2 regions of the Methylobacterium sp. PvP105 genome follow, and region 2 is predicted to be linked to the other one. Evidence: predicted binding sites of a transcription regulator. Region 2 holds the regulator's gene; the other holds the start of a gene.
What was found. The regulator LexA, encoded in region 2, represses DNA repair genes until DNA is damaged. The targets are predictions, from matches to a motif close to TGTTCNNNNTGTGTTCNG.
Positions count from the first base shown of each region.

Region 1: a site for LexA is predicted at 5,140-5,157, ahead of recA (recombinase RecA). Genes of this name have one in related genera too.

Region 1 is NZ_JAGIPA010000001.1:3,321,750-3,328,913, forward strand. Features, by position in the region: gene rplC (50S ribosomal protein L3) at 1-671, shown strand, start outside; gene rplD (50S ribosomal protein L4) at 671-1,291, shown strand; gene J3A75_RS16035 (50S ribosomal protein L23) at 1,288-1,584, shown strand; gene rplB (50S ribosomal protein L2) at 1,610-2,446, shown strand; gene rpsS (30S ribosomal protein S19) at 2,452-2,730, shown strand; gene rplV (50S ribosomal protein L22) at 2,732-3,118, shown strand; gene rpsC (30S ribosomal protein S3) at 3,129-3,875, shown strand; gene rplP (50S ribosomal protein L16) at 3,887-4,300, shown strand; gene rpmC (50S ribosomal protein L29) at 4,313-4,528, shown strand; gene rpsQ (30S ribosomal protein S17) at 4,550-4,813, shown strand; gene recA (recombinase RecA) at 5,249-6,310, shown strand; gene cckA (cell cycle histidine kinase CckA) at 6,438-7,164, opposite strand, start outside.
Region 2 is NZ_JAGIPA010000001.1:3,041,233-3,048,396, reverse strand. Features, by position in the region: gene gltX (glutamate--tRNA ligase) at 1-1,053, opposite strand, end outside; gene J3A75_RS14435 (ComEC/Rec2 family competence protein) at 1,247-3,541, shown strand; gene lexA (transcriptional repressor LexA) at 3,535-4,263, opposite strand; gene J3A75_RS14425 (hypothetical protein) at 4,513-4,962, shown strand; gene J3A75_RS14420 (hypothetical protein) at 4,981-5,196, opposite strand; gene J3A75_RS14415 (NRAMP family divalent metal transporter) at 5,277-6,518, shown strand; gene fae (formaldehyde-activating enzyme) at 6,581-7,120, shown strand; gene J3A75_RS14405 (hypothetical protein) at 7,160-7,164, opposite strand, start outside.

The DNA.
Region 1 (7,164 bases), 280 kb from region 2:
CGGGGGAGCATGTCCCTGTCACCGTGCTCAAGATCGATCAGTGCCAGGTGGTTGCCCACCGCACCGTCGAGAAGAACGGCTACGTCGCGCTGCAGGTCGGCGTCGGCAAGGCCAAGGTCAAGAACGTCTCGGCCGCCGAGCGGGGCCGCTTCGCGGTCGCCAAGGTCGAGCCGAAGAAGAAGCTCGCCGAGTTCCGCGTCACCGAGGACGCGCTGATCCCGGTCGGCGCCGAGATCACCGCGGACCACTTCATCCCCGGCCAGTTCGTGGATGTCACCGGCACCACGACCGGTAAGGGCTTCGCCGGCGGTATCAAGCGCTGGAACTTCGGCGGCCTGCGCGCCACCCACGGCGTGTCGATCTCGCACCGCTCGATCGGCTCGACCGGTGGCCGTCAGGACCCGGGCAAGACCTTCAAGAACAAGAAGATGCCGGGTCACCTCGGCGTCGAGCGGGTCACGACCCAGAACCTGCGCGTCGTGCGCACCGATCCCGAGCGCGGCCTGATCCTGGTCGAGGGCGCGGTGCCGGGCGTCGCCGGCGGCTGGATCCAGATCCGCGACGCGGTGAAGCGCAAGCTCCCCGCCGATGTTCCGCTGCCGGGCAAGTTCCGCGAGAACGGCGCCTCCGCTCCGGCGACCGAGGCCCCTGCGGCTGAGGAGACCGCGTGATGAAGCTCGATATCAAAACCCTCGACGGCGCCGGTGCCGGCTCGGTCGAGCTGAACGAAGAGATCTTCGGCCTGGAGCCGCGCGCCGACCTGCTGCAGCGCATGGTCCGCTGGCAGCTCGCCAAGCGCCGCGCCGGCACCCATGCCGTGCAGAACCGCTCGGACGTGAACCGGACCCGCAAGAAGCTCTACAAGCAGAAGGGCACGGGCAACGCCCGCCACGGCGCGGCCTCGGCGCCGCAGTTCCGCGGCGGCGGCCGAGCGTTCGGCCCGGTCGTGCGCGACCACAGCCACGACCTGCCCAAGAAGGTCCGCGCGCTGGCCCTGCGCCACGCCCTGTCGTCCAAGGCCAAGGCCTCGACCCTGATCGTCGTCGACGACATCAAGATCGAGGACCACAAGACCAAGGGTCTCATCGAGCGCTTCGGCAAGATGGGCCTCTCGAACGCGCTGATCATCGGCGGTGCCGAGGTCGACGTGAATTTCGGCCGGGCCGCCCGCGCCATCCCGCAGATCGACGTGCTGCCCGTGCAGGGCATCAACGTCTACGACATCCTGCGCCGCGACACGCTCGTCCTGACGAAGGCCGCCGTCGACGCGCTGGAGGAGCGTTTCAAATGAGTGCCGATCCGCGCCACTACGACATCGTCGTCTCCCCGGTCATCACCGAGAAGGCGACGAACCTGACCGAGCAGAACAAGGTCGTGTTCCGGGTCGCCCCCAAGGCGACCAAGCCTCAGATCAAGGAGGCCGTGGAGAAGCTGTTCGACGTCAAGGTCACGGCCGTGAACACCCTTGTCACCAAGGGAAAGAAGAAGATTTTCCGCGGCCTCCGCGGACAGCGCTCCGACGTGAAGAAGGCGATCGTGACCCTGGCCGAGGGCCACACGATCGACGTCACGACCGGGCTCTGAGGACGGGTTTTAGGGATCCAAGCCGATGGCCTTGAAGACATTCAAACCGGTCACGCCGAGCCTGCGCCAGCTCGTGCTCGTCGACCGCCGTGAGCTCTACAAGGGCAAGCCGGTGAAGGCGCTGACGGAGGGCAAGTCGTCCTCCGGCGGCCGGAACAACCTCGGCCGCATCACCGTCCGCTTCCGCGGCGGTGGCCACAAGCGCGTGCTGCGCAACGTCGACTTCAAGCGTCGCGACCAGCTGGGCGTCGCCGCCACCGTCGAGCGGATCGAGTACGATCCGAACCGCACCGCGTTCATCGCGCTGATCAACTTCCCGGACGGGAAGCAGAGCTACATCCTGGCCCCGCAGCGCCTGCAGCCGGGCGACAAGGTGGTGGCCGGCGAGAGCGTCGACATCAAGCCGGGCAATGCCGGTCCGGTCGGCTCGATGCCGGTGGGCACGATCGTCCACAATGTCGAGCTGAAGATCGGCAAGGGCGGCGCGATCGCCCGCTCGGCCGGCAACTACGCGCAGATCGTCGGCCGCGACCAGGGCTACGTGACGCTCCGCCTGAACTCCGGCGAGCAGCGCCTGGTCCATGGTCAGTGCTTCGCCAGCGTCGGCGCGGTCTCGAACCCGGACCACATGAACATCTCGCTCGGCAAGGCCGGGCGCAACCGTTGGCTCGGCAAGCGCCCGCACAACCGCGGCGTGGCGATGAACCCGGTCGACCATCCGCACGGCGGCGGCGAGGGTCGCACCTCGGGCGGCCGCAACCCGGTCACGCCCTGGGGCGTGCCCACCAAGGGGAAGAAGACCCGGTCCAACAAGCGGACCGACGTGTTCATCCTGTCCAGCCGCCACAACCGCAAGAAGTAATCGCTATGGCACGCTCTCTCTGGAAGGGGCCGTTCGTCGACGGCTACCTCTTCAAGAAGGCCGAGGCGGCGCGGGGCTCCTCGCGCTCCGAGGTCATCAAGATCTGGAGCCGCCGCTCCACGATCCTCCCGCAGTTCGTCGGGCTCACCTTCGGTGTGCACAACGGGCAGAAGCACATCCCGGTCTACGTCACCGAGGAGATGGTCGGGCACAAGTTCGGCGAGTTCTCGCCGACCCGCACCTTCCCGGGCCACGCGGCCGACAAGAAGGCGAAGAGGCGCTGAGATGGGCAAGCAAGCCACCCCCCGCGCGCTCCCCGAGAACGAGGCGAAGGCCGTCGCGCGCATGCTGCGCGTCAGCCCGCAGAAGCTCAACCTCGTGGCGCAGATGATCCGCGGCAAGAAGGTCGACACGGCGCTCGCCGAGTTGCAGTTCTCGCGCAAGCGGATCTCGACCGAGGTCAAGAAGTGCCTCGAGAGCGCCATCGCCAACGCCGAGAACAACCACGACCTGGACGTGGACGACCTCGTCGTCTCCCAGGCCTTCGTCGGCAAGGCGCTGGTTCTCAAGCGTTTCCACGCCCGCGCCCGCGGCCGCGGCGCGCGCATCCTGAAGCCCTTCTCGAACCTCACCATCGTGGTTCGCGAAGTCCGCCAGGCCGAAGCGGCCTGAGGAGGATCTGATGGGCCAGAAAGTCAACCCGATCGGTCTCCGGCTCGGCATCAACCGGACCTGGGATTCCCGCTGGTTCGCCAACAAGGGCGACTACGCGAAGCTCATGCACGAGGACGTCGCGATCCGCGCCGCCCTCATGAAGCAGCTCAAGCAGGCGGCGGTCTCCAAGATCGTCATCGAGCGCCCGCACCGGAAGTGCCGCGTCACCATCCACTCGGGTCGTCCGGGCGTGGTGATCGGCAAGAAGGGCGCGGATATCGAGAAGCTGCGCAAGCTCGTCGGCACCATGACCAAGGCCGACGTGACCATCAACATCGTCGAGGTGCGCAAGCCCGAGATCGACGCCACCCTGGTGGCCGACTCGATCGCCCAGCAGCTCGAGCGCCGCGTCGCCTTCCGTCGCGCCATGAAGCGGGCCGTCCAGTCGGCCATGCGTCTGGGCGCCGAGGGCATCCGGATCAACTGCTCGGGCCGCCTCGGCGGCGCCGAGATCGCCCGCCAGGAGTGGTACCGCGAGGGCCGCGTCCCGCTGCACACGCTGCGCGCCGACGTCGACTACGGCACCGCCACGGCGTTCACGACCTACGGCACCTGCGGCATCAAGGTGTGGGTGTTCAAGGGCGAGATCCTCGAGCACGACCCGATGGCTCAGGACAAGAAGGCCCAGGAAGAGGGCGGCCGCTCCGGCGGACGCCGTGAGCGCGATGGCGAGGGCGGCCGCGAGCGCGGACGCCGCGAGCGCGAGCACGCGTAAGGTAGGAAGCCATGCTGCAACCGAAAAAGACCCGCTTCCGCAAGCAGTTCAAGGGCCGCATCCACGGTGCGGCCAAGGGCGGCTTCGAGCTGAACTTCGGCCAGTTCGGCCTGAAGGCGGTGGAGCCCGAGCGCGTCACCGCCCGCCAGATCGAGGCGGCCCGCCGCGCGATCACCCGCGAGATGAAGCGCCAGGGCCGCGTCTGGATCCGAGTGTTCCCGGACGTCCCGGTCTCGTCCAAGCCGACCGAGGTCCGCATGGGCTCCGGTAAGGGCGCCCCGGATTACTGGGCGGCCCGGGTCCATCCCGGCCGGATCATGTTCGAGGTCGACGGCGTTGCCGAGAACATCGCCAAGGAGGCGCTCCGCCTCGGCGCCGCGAAGCTCCCGATCCGCACGCGGGTCGTCCAGCGCATCGCCGACTGAACGGAGGATATCGTGAAGTCGATCCAGAGACTGTCTGATCTGAAGGCGCTGTCGCCGGATCAGCTGAATGACGAGCTGATCAACCTCAAGAAGGAGCAGTTCAACCTGCGCTTCCAGGGGGCCACCGGCCAGCTCGAGAACGTCGCCCGCGTCCGTGAGGTCCGCCGCGACATCGCCCGTGTCCGGACTCTGCAGCGCGCCAAGACGCTGCAGCAGGCCAAGGGCTGAGGCGGGTTTTAGGAGACAACCATGCCGAAGCGCATCCTGCAGGGCACCGTCGTCAGCGACAAGGGTGAGAAGACCATCGTGGTGAAGGTGGAGCGTCGCTTCACGCACCCGGTGATGAAGAAGACCGTGCGTCGCTCGAAGAACTATCACGCGCACGACGAGGGCAACGTCGCCAAGGTCGGGCAGACGGTGTTCATCGAGGAGTGCCGTCCGTTCTCGAAGACCAAGACCTGGAAGCTGGTCGAGGGCGACGCTGCCCAGGCCGAGGCCGGCGAAGCCGCCTGATCCCGCGATCCCGGCGGTTGCGGCTTCCCGCGATCGCCTGATCCCGGCCCGCGGCGTCGCGGGATGGTGCCCGCGAGGGTGTCCGTCCCGGGTTCGCCGGGTGACCGGAACGACGAACGCCCGGACGCAATTCGACTCGCGAGAGCCGGATTCGTGCCGGGCGTCGTCGTTTCCGGGAGCGCCTATGGGACGATTCGGCCGATCGGCCGCCGGGTTTTTCCCGGGCGTGTGAACGGCCAGCGTTCCGTCTCGAACTCGGTGTGCGCCGCGCAGCCGCACTTTCGCGTCCGCCCGGCGGACGAGCGGCGTCCCGGGCCTTGTCGACTGAGAACAAAACGGGTACATAGAAGCGGTGGCGACGCGCGTTGTGAACTGCGTCCAACCCCTTCATAAGGAGCCCGCCAGATGGCCCAGCCCGCATTGAAAGTGGTCGACATGCCCCCGGTGGACAAGGACAAGTCCAAGGCGATCGACGCCGCCCTGTCTCAGATCGAGCGCGCCTTCGGCAAGGGCTCGATCATGCGGCTCGGCAAGAGCGACAAGGTTCAGGAGGTCGAGACCGTCTCGACCGGCTCGCTCGGCCTCGACATCGCGCTCGGCGTCGGCGGCCTGCCGCGCGGCCGCGTGATCGAGATCTACGGTCCCGAATCGTCGGGCAAGACGACGCTGGCGCTCCACACCATCGCGGAGGCCCAGAAGAAGGGCGGCGTCTGCGCCTTCGTGGATGCCGAGCACGCCCTCGACCCGGTCTATGCCCGCAAGCTCGGCGTGAACCTCGACGACCTGCTCATCTCCCAGCCCGACACGGGCGAGCAGGCGCTCGAGATCACCGACACGCTGGTGCGCTCCGGCGCCATCGACGTGCTGGTGGTCGACTCGGTGGCCGCGCTGACCCCGCGGGCCGAGATCGAGGGCGAGATGGGCGAGAGCCAGCCCGGCCTCCAGGCCCGGCTGATGAGCCAGGCCCTGCGCAAGCTGACCGGCTCGATCTCGCGCTCGAACTGCATGGTCATCTTCATCAACCAGATCCGGATGAAGATCGGCGTCATGTACGGCAGCCCCGAGACGACTACGGGTGGCAACGCCCTCAAGTTCTACGCGTCGGTGCGCCTGGACATCCGCCGCATCTCGACCCTCAAGGACCGCGACGAGGCGATCGGCAACCAGGTCCGCGTCAAGGTGGTGAAGAACAAGGTCGCGCCGCCGTTCAAGCAGGTCGAGTTCGACATCATGTTCGGCGAGGGCGTGTCGAAGGTCGGCGAGCTGATCGACCTCGGCGTGAAGGCCGGCATCGTCGAGAAGTCCGGCGCCTGGTTCTCGTACAACAGCCAGCGCCTCGGCCAGGGCCGCGAGAACTCGAAGGGCTTCCTGCGCGACAACCCGAAGATCGCCGCCGAGATCGAGGGCTCGATCCGGCAGAATTCCGGTCTGGTCGCCGAGAAGATCCTGGAGAACGCCGCTCCAACGGCGGACGATCTCGACGAGGGCGAGGCCTGAGCCGCGCCGCCGCGCACCGGGATCGGCGCGCGGCGGACCTTGCGACCCGCGAAGATCGGCGGCCCCGGAGCCTCTCCGGGGCCGCTTCGCGTTCAGGGGCGGCGGGAGGACGCGCCGGCGCCGACCCTCAGTCGGCCATCGTCTTCTTCACGGTCTCGACGAGCTGCTTCAGGCTGAAGGGCTTCGGCAGGAAATTGAAGGTCTCGCCCTCGGGCAGGTTCTTGCGGAACGCGTCCTCGGCGTAGCCGGAGACGAAGATCACCTTCAGGTCGGGCTGATGCTTGCGCACCTCGCGCAGGAGGGTCGGGCCGTCCATCTCGGGCATGACCACGTCGGAGACGACGAGGTCGATGGTCTGGGCGCCCTCGCGCACGATCGCCAGGGCCTCTAGGCCCGAGGCCGCCTCCAGAACCGTGTAGCCGCGGGCCGAGAGCGCCCGGCTGTTGACCGCCCGCACCGGATCCTCGTCCTCGACGAGCAGGATGGTGCCCTGCCCCGTATGGTCGGCGGCGGGCTTGCGCGGCGCCGGCTTGTCGGCCTTGGCGGGCGGCGCCTCACCCCGCGGCGCGACGCCGTCGCTGCCGGTGGCCGGCTTGGCGGTCGGATCGGCGCCCGGCTGCAGGACGGTCGGCGCGAGCGGCTCCGCGCGCGGCAGGGCGGGCTCGGCGGCCGCGACCGGCACCTCCTCGGCCTCTGCCACGGGCACGTGGCGCGGCAGGTAGATGCGGAAGGCGGTGCCCTCCCCGACCTTCGACTGCACGTCGATGGTGCCGCCGGACTGCTTGACGATGCCGAACACCGTCGAGAGCCCGAGGCCGGTGCCCTTGCCGATCTCCTTGGTGGTGAAGAACGGC
Region 2 (7,164 bases):
CAGCTTGTCCTTGAGGTCGGGCTGCAGCGGCGCCGACAGGCCGCGCTCCGGCCCGACATTCGGAAGGATGGTCTCGATCGCCGCGACGAGATCGGCATCGGCGCTGGTGCGGATGTAGAGGCCGTTGAGGTTGGCGAGCTTGGCGAAGTCGAACCGCGCCGCGGAGCGACCGACCGCCCCGAGGTCGAAGGCCGCGACCATCTCCTCGGTGGAGAAGACCTCCTGGTCGCCGTGGCTCCAGCCGAGCCGCACGAGGTAGTTGCGCAGGGCCGCCGGCAGGTAGCCGAGATCGCGATAGGCCTCGACGCCGAGCGCGCCGTGGCGCTTCGAGAGCTTGGCCCCATCGGCCCCGTGGATCAGCGGGATATGGGCCATCCGGGGAACGTCCCAGCCGAGCGCCGAGAAGATCTGGCTCTGGCGCGCCGCGTTGGTGAGGTGGTCGTCGCCGCGGATGATCTGCGTGACGCCCATGTCGTGGTCGTCGACCACCACGGCGAGCATGTAGGTCGGCGTCCCGTCCGAGCGCAGCAGGACGAGGTCGTCGAGGTCCTTGTTGGCCCAGGTGACCCGGCCCTGGACGGCGTCCTCGACCACGGTCTCGCCCTCGGTCGGCGCGCGCAGGCGGATCACCGGCTTGACCCCGGCGGGCGCCTCGGACGGGTCGCGGTCGCGCCAGCGGCCGTCGTAGCGCGGGGCGCGCCCCTCCGCGCGGGCGGTCTCGCGCATCTGCGCGAGTTCCTCGGCGGTGGCGTAGCAGTGATAGGCGCGGCCCGCGGCCAGCAGCTCCTCGGCCACGGCGCGGTGGCGCTCGGCGCGGGCGAACTGGAAGACCACGTCGCCGTCCCAGTCGAGGCCGAGCCAGGACAGGCCGTCGAGGATCGCGTCGATCGCGCCCTTGGTGGAGCGCTCCCGGTCGGTATCCTCGATGCGCAGCAGCATCTTCCCGCCGGTGTGGCGGGCGTAGAGCCAGTTAAACAAGGCCGTGCGGGCCCCGCCGATGTGCAGGTAGCCGGTGGGCGAGGGGGCGAAGCGCGTGATGACGGCTGAGGACATCGGTCCGGTATGTTCCGGGGCTGGTCGCGGACGGAGCGCGACGGACGGCGAAGGGGCGGCGGAGCGGCGAGGGGCTCGACAGGGCGCCCGTAGCACGAAGAGCCGGCTGTAGCACGGGCCGGCGGATGCGTTAAGAATCGCCCGCAGAATCGCTCGACCCCGACGACAGGTCGCGCGGAGCGGGGCGGCGGCGATGCGGCGGATCGGCGCGAGGCGGGCGGGCGGCGCGGTGGCGCTGATCGGCCCGCGCGTCCGAGCCCTCCCGCCCGCCCTACCGGCGCTCCGCGGCTGGGTCGCCGCCGGTCTCGCCCGCGAGGCCGAGCAGCGCCGGCTGTTTCCCTGGCTGGCAGTGGCCTTCGGCGGCGGGATCCTGGTCTACTTCGCGGCGGCCGACGGCGCGCCGAGCCTGGCCGCGCCCCTGATCGCGGCCGCCCTCGCGCTGGCGCCGGTCCCCGTCCTCGGCGCGCGGCCGGCGGCCCTGGCGGCGGCGCTCGCGGTGGCGGCCGCGCTCCTCGGCTTCGCGGCGGCGACCTGGCGGGTCTCGCAGGTCGCCGCGCCGATCCTGACGCGCACCACGATCGGTCCGCTCGTCGGAACGGTCGAGGCCCTGGACGAGCGCGAGGTCGGCGCCCGGCTGGTGATCCGGGTGGAGAGCTTCGCCGGCCTCGCGCCCGAGGCGCGGCCCGCCCGGGTGCGGGTCTCGTTCCGCAAGACGCCGATCCCGCGCCCCGGGGACGTCGTCGCCGCCACGGCGCGGCTGCTGCCGCCCCCGGAGGCGGCCCGGCCCGGCGGCTACGACTTCGCCCGGGACGCCTACTTCCAGGGGATCGGCGCGGTGGGCTCGCTGGTCGGCGCGGTCACCGTCCGGGCGCCGTCCGAGCCGCCGCCGCTGGGCCTGCGGCTCGCCGCGGCGCTGGACGCGGCCCGCAACGGGCTCACGCGCCGGATCGCGGAGGCCGCCGGCGGCCAGGCGGGCGCGGTGGCGGCGGCCCTGGTGACCGGCAAGCGCGGCCTCATCGGACCGGCGACCAACGACGCGCTCCGCGCCGCGGGCATCTACCACGTGGTGTCGATCTCGGGCCTCCACATGGTGCTGGCCGCCGGCGTGGTGTTCTGGCTGGTGCGGGCGGTCCTCGCCGCGGTGCCGCTCTGCGCGCTCCTCTGGCCGATCAAGAAGATCGCGGCCGGCTTCGCCATGGTCGGCGTCACCGCCTACTGCGCCTTCTCGGGCTGGGACATCGCGGCCGAGCGCTCGCTGATCATGACCCTGATCATGCTGGGCGCGATCCTGGCGGACCGGCCGGCCCTGTCGATGCGCAACCTCGCCCTCGCGGCGCTGATCGCGCTCGCCCGGGAGCCGGAGGGCCTGCTCGGCCCGAGCTTCCAGATGTCCTTCGGCGCCGTGGCCGGGCTGATCGCCTGCGCCCGGCTGATCGACGGGCGGCTGTTCGTGCGCCCCGGGGCCGGGCGGATCGGCCGCCTCGTCGGCACCGGCCTCTCGGCGATCACCGGGACCCTGGCCACGACCCTTGTGGCGCAGGTCGCGACCGCGCCCTTCGCCACCTACCACTTCCAGACGGTTCAGCCCTTCGGCCTCGTCGGCAACGCCCTGACCCTGCCGCTCGTCTCCCTGGCGGTGATGCCCGCCGCGGTGATCGGCTGCCTCGCCTATCCCTTCGCCCTCGACCGGCCGGTCTGGTGGCTGATGGGGCAGGCGGTGGCCGGCATGCTGGCGATCTCGGACTGGATCGCCGGGTTCGAGCGGGCGAGCCTGGTGCTGCCGGCCTTCGGCGCCGCAGCGCTGACCCTGCTGACCGCGGGCCTGCTGCTGGCGACGCTGCCGGCCTCCCGCCTGCGCTGGCTCGCCGTGCCGCCGGTCCTGCTCGGCCTCGTCCTCGCGGCCCGGCCCGACCGCTACGACCTCTACGTCGACCGGCAGGGCGCGGGAGCGGCGGTGCGGGGTCCGGACGGGCGGCTCGCGGCCCTCGGAAGCCCCTCCGGCTTCGTCCTCGAGCAGTGGCTGAAGGCGGACGGTGACGGGCGGCGGCCCGCGGCGCTCATCGTCCGGTCGGGCAGCGGGCGCTGCGACCGGCTCGGCTGCACCGCCCGGCTGCCGGACGGGCGGGCGGTCGCCCTCGTCCGGGACAGGCGGGCCTTCCCGGAGGATTGCGCCCGCGCCGCGGTGCTGATCACCTTCCTCGCGGCGCCGCCGACCTGCACGGGCCCCCTGGTGATCGATCGGCAAGTCCTCGCCGCCCGCGGCGCCGTGGCCCTCCGGACCGACGGCGACGGCTTCGCCGCGCGCTTCGCCCGGGACGACGGGCGCGCCGTGCCCTGGCGGCCGGCCCCGGGACGCGATCCGGGACGCGATCCGGGACCGCCGCGGCCGGTCACCGCGGAGCCGGGCGACCGCGCCGCGGAGGACGGGGCCGCCGCGCCGGGCGGAGACCTCGCTCCCGGCGACGCGCCGGCCGAGCCGCTTCAGTAGCGGCGGACGAGGCTGACGAGGCGGCCCTGGATCCGGACCCGGTCGGGCCCGAGCACGCGGGTCTCGTAGGCCGGGTTGGCGGCCTCCAGGGCGATCGAGGAGCCGCGGCGGCGCAGGCGCTTGAGCGTCGCCTCCTCGTCGTCGATCAGCGCCACGATGATGTCGCCGGTATTGGCGGTGTCCTGCTTGCGGATGACCACGAGGTCGCCGTCCAGGATCCCGGCCTCGACCATCGAGTCGCCGCGCACCTCGAGGGCGTAGTGCTCGCCGCCGGCCACGAAGTCCGGCGACAGGGTGATGGCGTGGCTCTGGTTCTGGATCGCCGAGACGGGCGTACCGGCCGCGATCCGACCCATGACGGGGATCGAGATGGCCCGGCCGGACTCGTCGATCATCCGCGTGCTCGCCGGGGCCGGCGGCTGCTTGGACTTGCCGCCCTCGACCACGCTCGGCGTGAAGCGACGCGGCTCGGCGGGGGTCTGGGGCGCCGGCGCGGCCTGCGTCAGGCTCTCGGGGATGCGGATCACCTCGATGGCGCGCGCCCGATTCGGCAGGCGCCGGAGAAAGCCGCGCTCCTCCAGCGCCGTGATCAGCCGGTGGATACCGGATTTCGACTTGAGGTCGAGGGCATCCTTCATCTCGTCGAACGACGGCGGGACGCCGCATTCCTGCATCCGGCTCTGGATGAATCGCAGGAGGTCCAGCTGCTTGCGCGTGAGCATCGACGGGGGACTCGCGGCTTGGCGGACCGCCACGTGACGGTCTCCGAAACAAATCACGAACAGGTTAAACGTTCCGCAAGTGTTCCGCAAGAGCGGCACCGCCACGCTCGGCGCGCCGCGGCGCGCCCGCGGGACAAGGCGGAGAAACGCATTGACGGCGCAAGCGGAGCCGTTTCAATGCACCGCGGTGCCCCGCCGGGCAGGCGGCGGATCCGGGGCGCGGGCTGGGACCCTCTTGGAATGACGAGGATGCGACGACCCGCGGCTCTGCTGCCCCTCGGCCTCGCCGCCCTCGGCCTCGCCGGCTGCACCACCGGGTTCTCCTACATCTCGCGGAACTACGTGGCGCTCACCCCCCAGGTCGTGACGATCGGCTGCAAGGAGCCCTACGAGGTCTACGACAACCGGCAGCTGCGCCGGATGCTGATCGTCTCCAACGCCCTGCGCGAGTACACCGGCTGCAATCTGAGCGAGGTCCGGATCGATCCGGAGCCGGACGCCACCCGGGTGAAGCGCTTCCGCACCGCCGCCCGGGCCTATCTCGACGAGACCGTGCGCGAGGATTGCCGGATCACCGGCGAGACCGTGTTCGATCCGCTGAAGACCGAGTTCGCCTACGCGTGCGACGCGCCGATCGAGAAGCGCGGCACGGTGGTCCCCCGCCTGCCGGGCCGCAACCCCGGCCTCGGGGTGCGCTGACCGGCCGGCGGCGCGCCGTCAGGCGCCCGGCTTCGGGAAGGTCCGCTCCGCCGCGTCCCCGGCGGCGGCGAGCAGGGCGCGGGCGAAGGCCCGGGCCTCGGCCCGGTCGAGCACGATCGCGGCGGTCACCGGCGCGCCGCCGAGGTCGGCGAGGGCGAGTTCCAGGCGCACCCCGTCGGGCACGGCGCTCGCCTGCAGGCTCCAGCCGGAGCCCCGATCCGTGCTCTCCGCCATCTCACGCTCCTCCCGCCTGCCCCGGGAAAACGCCGCAGGCGCCCGCCGGAACCGCCCGTGCGCGGGACTGTTCCCGAGCCGTGCCCAGCGCTTCCCTGCCTCGCCTGTCCGCTTACCTCAAGGCCGCGGGCCCCGGACTCGTGGTGATGCTGGCCGATACCGATGTCGGAAGCCTCATCACGGCGGCCCAGAGCGGGGCGCGCTGGGGCTACGCGCTGCTGCTCCTGCAGATCCTGCTGGTGCCGATCCTGTACGTCGTCCAGGAGCTGACGGTGCGGCTCGGGACCGCCACCGGGCGCGGCCACGGCGCGCTGATCCGGGAGCGGTACGGGCCGGTCTGGGCCTGGATCTCGTACGGCGGCCTCGTGGTCGCCGGCCTCGGCGCCATCGTCACGGAATTCTCCGGCATCGCCGGCATCGGGGACCTGTTCGGGGTGCCGCGGCTCGTGAGCCTCGGCCTGCCGGCCTGCCTGCTCCTCGGGCTCGTCCTCACCGGGAGCTACCGGCGCGTGGAGGTCGTGGCGATCGTGGTCGGACTGTTCGAGCTGGTCTTCGTCGGGCTCGCCGCCGCGGCGCGGCCGAACGTGTCCGAGATCGTCGCCTCCTTCGGGCACATGCCGCTGGGCGACGGTCAGTTCCGGGTGCTGATCGCCGCCAATATCGGCGCGGTGATCATGCCGTGGATGATCTTCTATCAGCAGTCGGCGATCGTCGATAAGGGCCTGGGCTGGGAGCACGCGCGGCGCTCGCGGCTCGACACGCTCGTGGGCGCGGTGATCTCGCAATGCGTGATGGGCGCGATCCTCGTCGCCGCCGCCGCCACGATCGGCAAGGCCGGGCAGGGCAGCGCGAAGGGGCTGGAGACCGTCGGCGACCTCGCGGGCGCCTTCACGCCGGCCCTCGGGCCGTGGCTCGGACAGGTGGTGTTCGGGGTGGGCATCGTCGCGGCGGCCTTCGTGGCGCTCAACGTCGTGGCCCTGGCGCTGGCCTGGGGGTTCGGCGACGTGACCGGCCGGCCCCACTCCCTGGAGCAGTCCCCCCGGGAGGCGCCGGCCTTCTACGGCGCCTTCGCGCTCGCCGTCGCGGCGGGGGCGGGCGCCGTGCAGCTCGTGCCGAACCTCGTGGCGCTCAACATCGCCGTGGAGGTGATGAACGCCCTGCTCCTGCCCCTGGCGCTCGGCCTGCTGATCCTGCTCGCCACCCGGGCCTTGCCCGACGGACAGCGCGTGGCGGGGGCTTACAAGTGGGTGGTCTACATCATCTCCGGCGTGACGATCGCCTTCGCCATGGTGGGCGTGCTCGACGGGGTCGGTCTGCTCTGAGGCGATTGACGCAGGCTGCCCGATGATGTCTCCCCCGGGCTCCGATCAGGTGGAGTTCGAACATGCAAGAGATCTGGTTCCGCACGGGCGAGGCCACGGTGCTGGCGGCCGAGGGCCAGTACACCGACGCCATGCCGGAGGTGCTGATCGGCTCGGTGCGCGGTCCGGTGGGCCAGGCCTTCGCGTCGATGATGGGGCAGGTCCAGGGCCACACGCGGATGTTCGTGGTCCGCGACCTCAACCAGCTCGTGCGCCCTGCCACGATGATGACCACCAAGGTCACGATCCACACGGCCGAGTATGCCGAGCTCCTCGGCGGCGTGGTTCAGGCCGCCACCGGCGACGCGATCGTGGACTGCATCATCGAGGGCATCCTGCCGAAGGACGGGCTCGACGAGCTGTGCATGATCATCATGATCTGGCTCGATCAGCGCTGCGCCGAGGACGACAACCTCGACCAGAAGGACCTCTACCGGACCAACTACGAGGCGACGAAACTCGCCATCGCCCGCGCCCTCAAGGGCGAGCCGACGGTCGACGAGCTGATCGCCAACCGGAAGACCGTGAAGCACTACGCGCTCGACGGCGTGATCGAGTACTGATCGGCCGCGCGGACCGCATCCTGCCGGCTCAGGTAAGCCTCAGC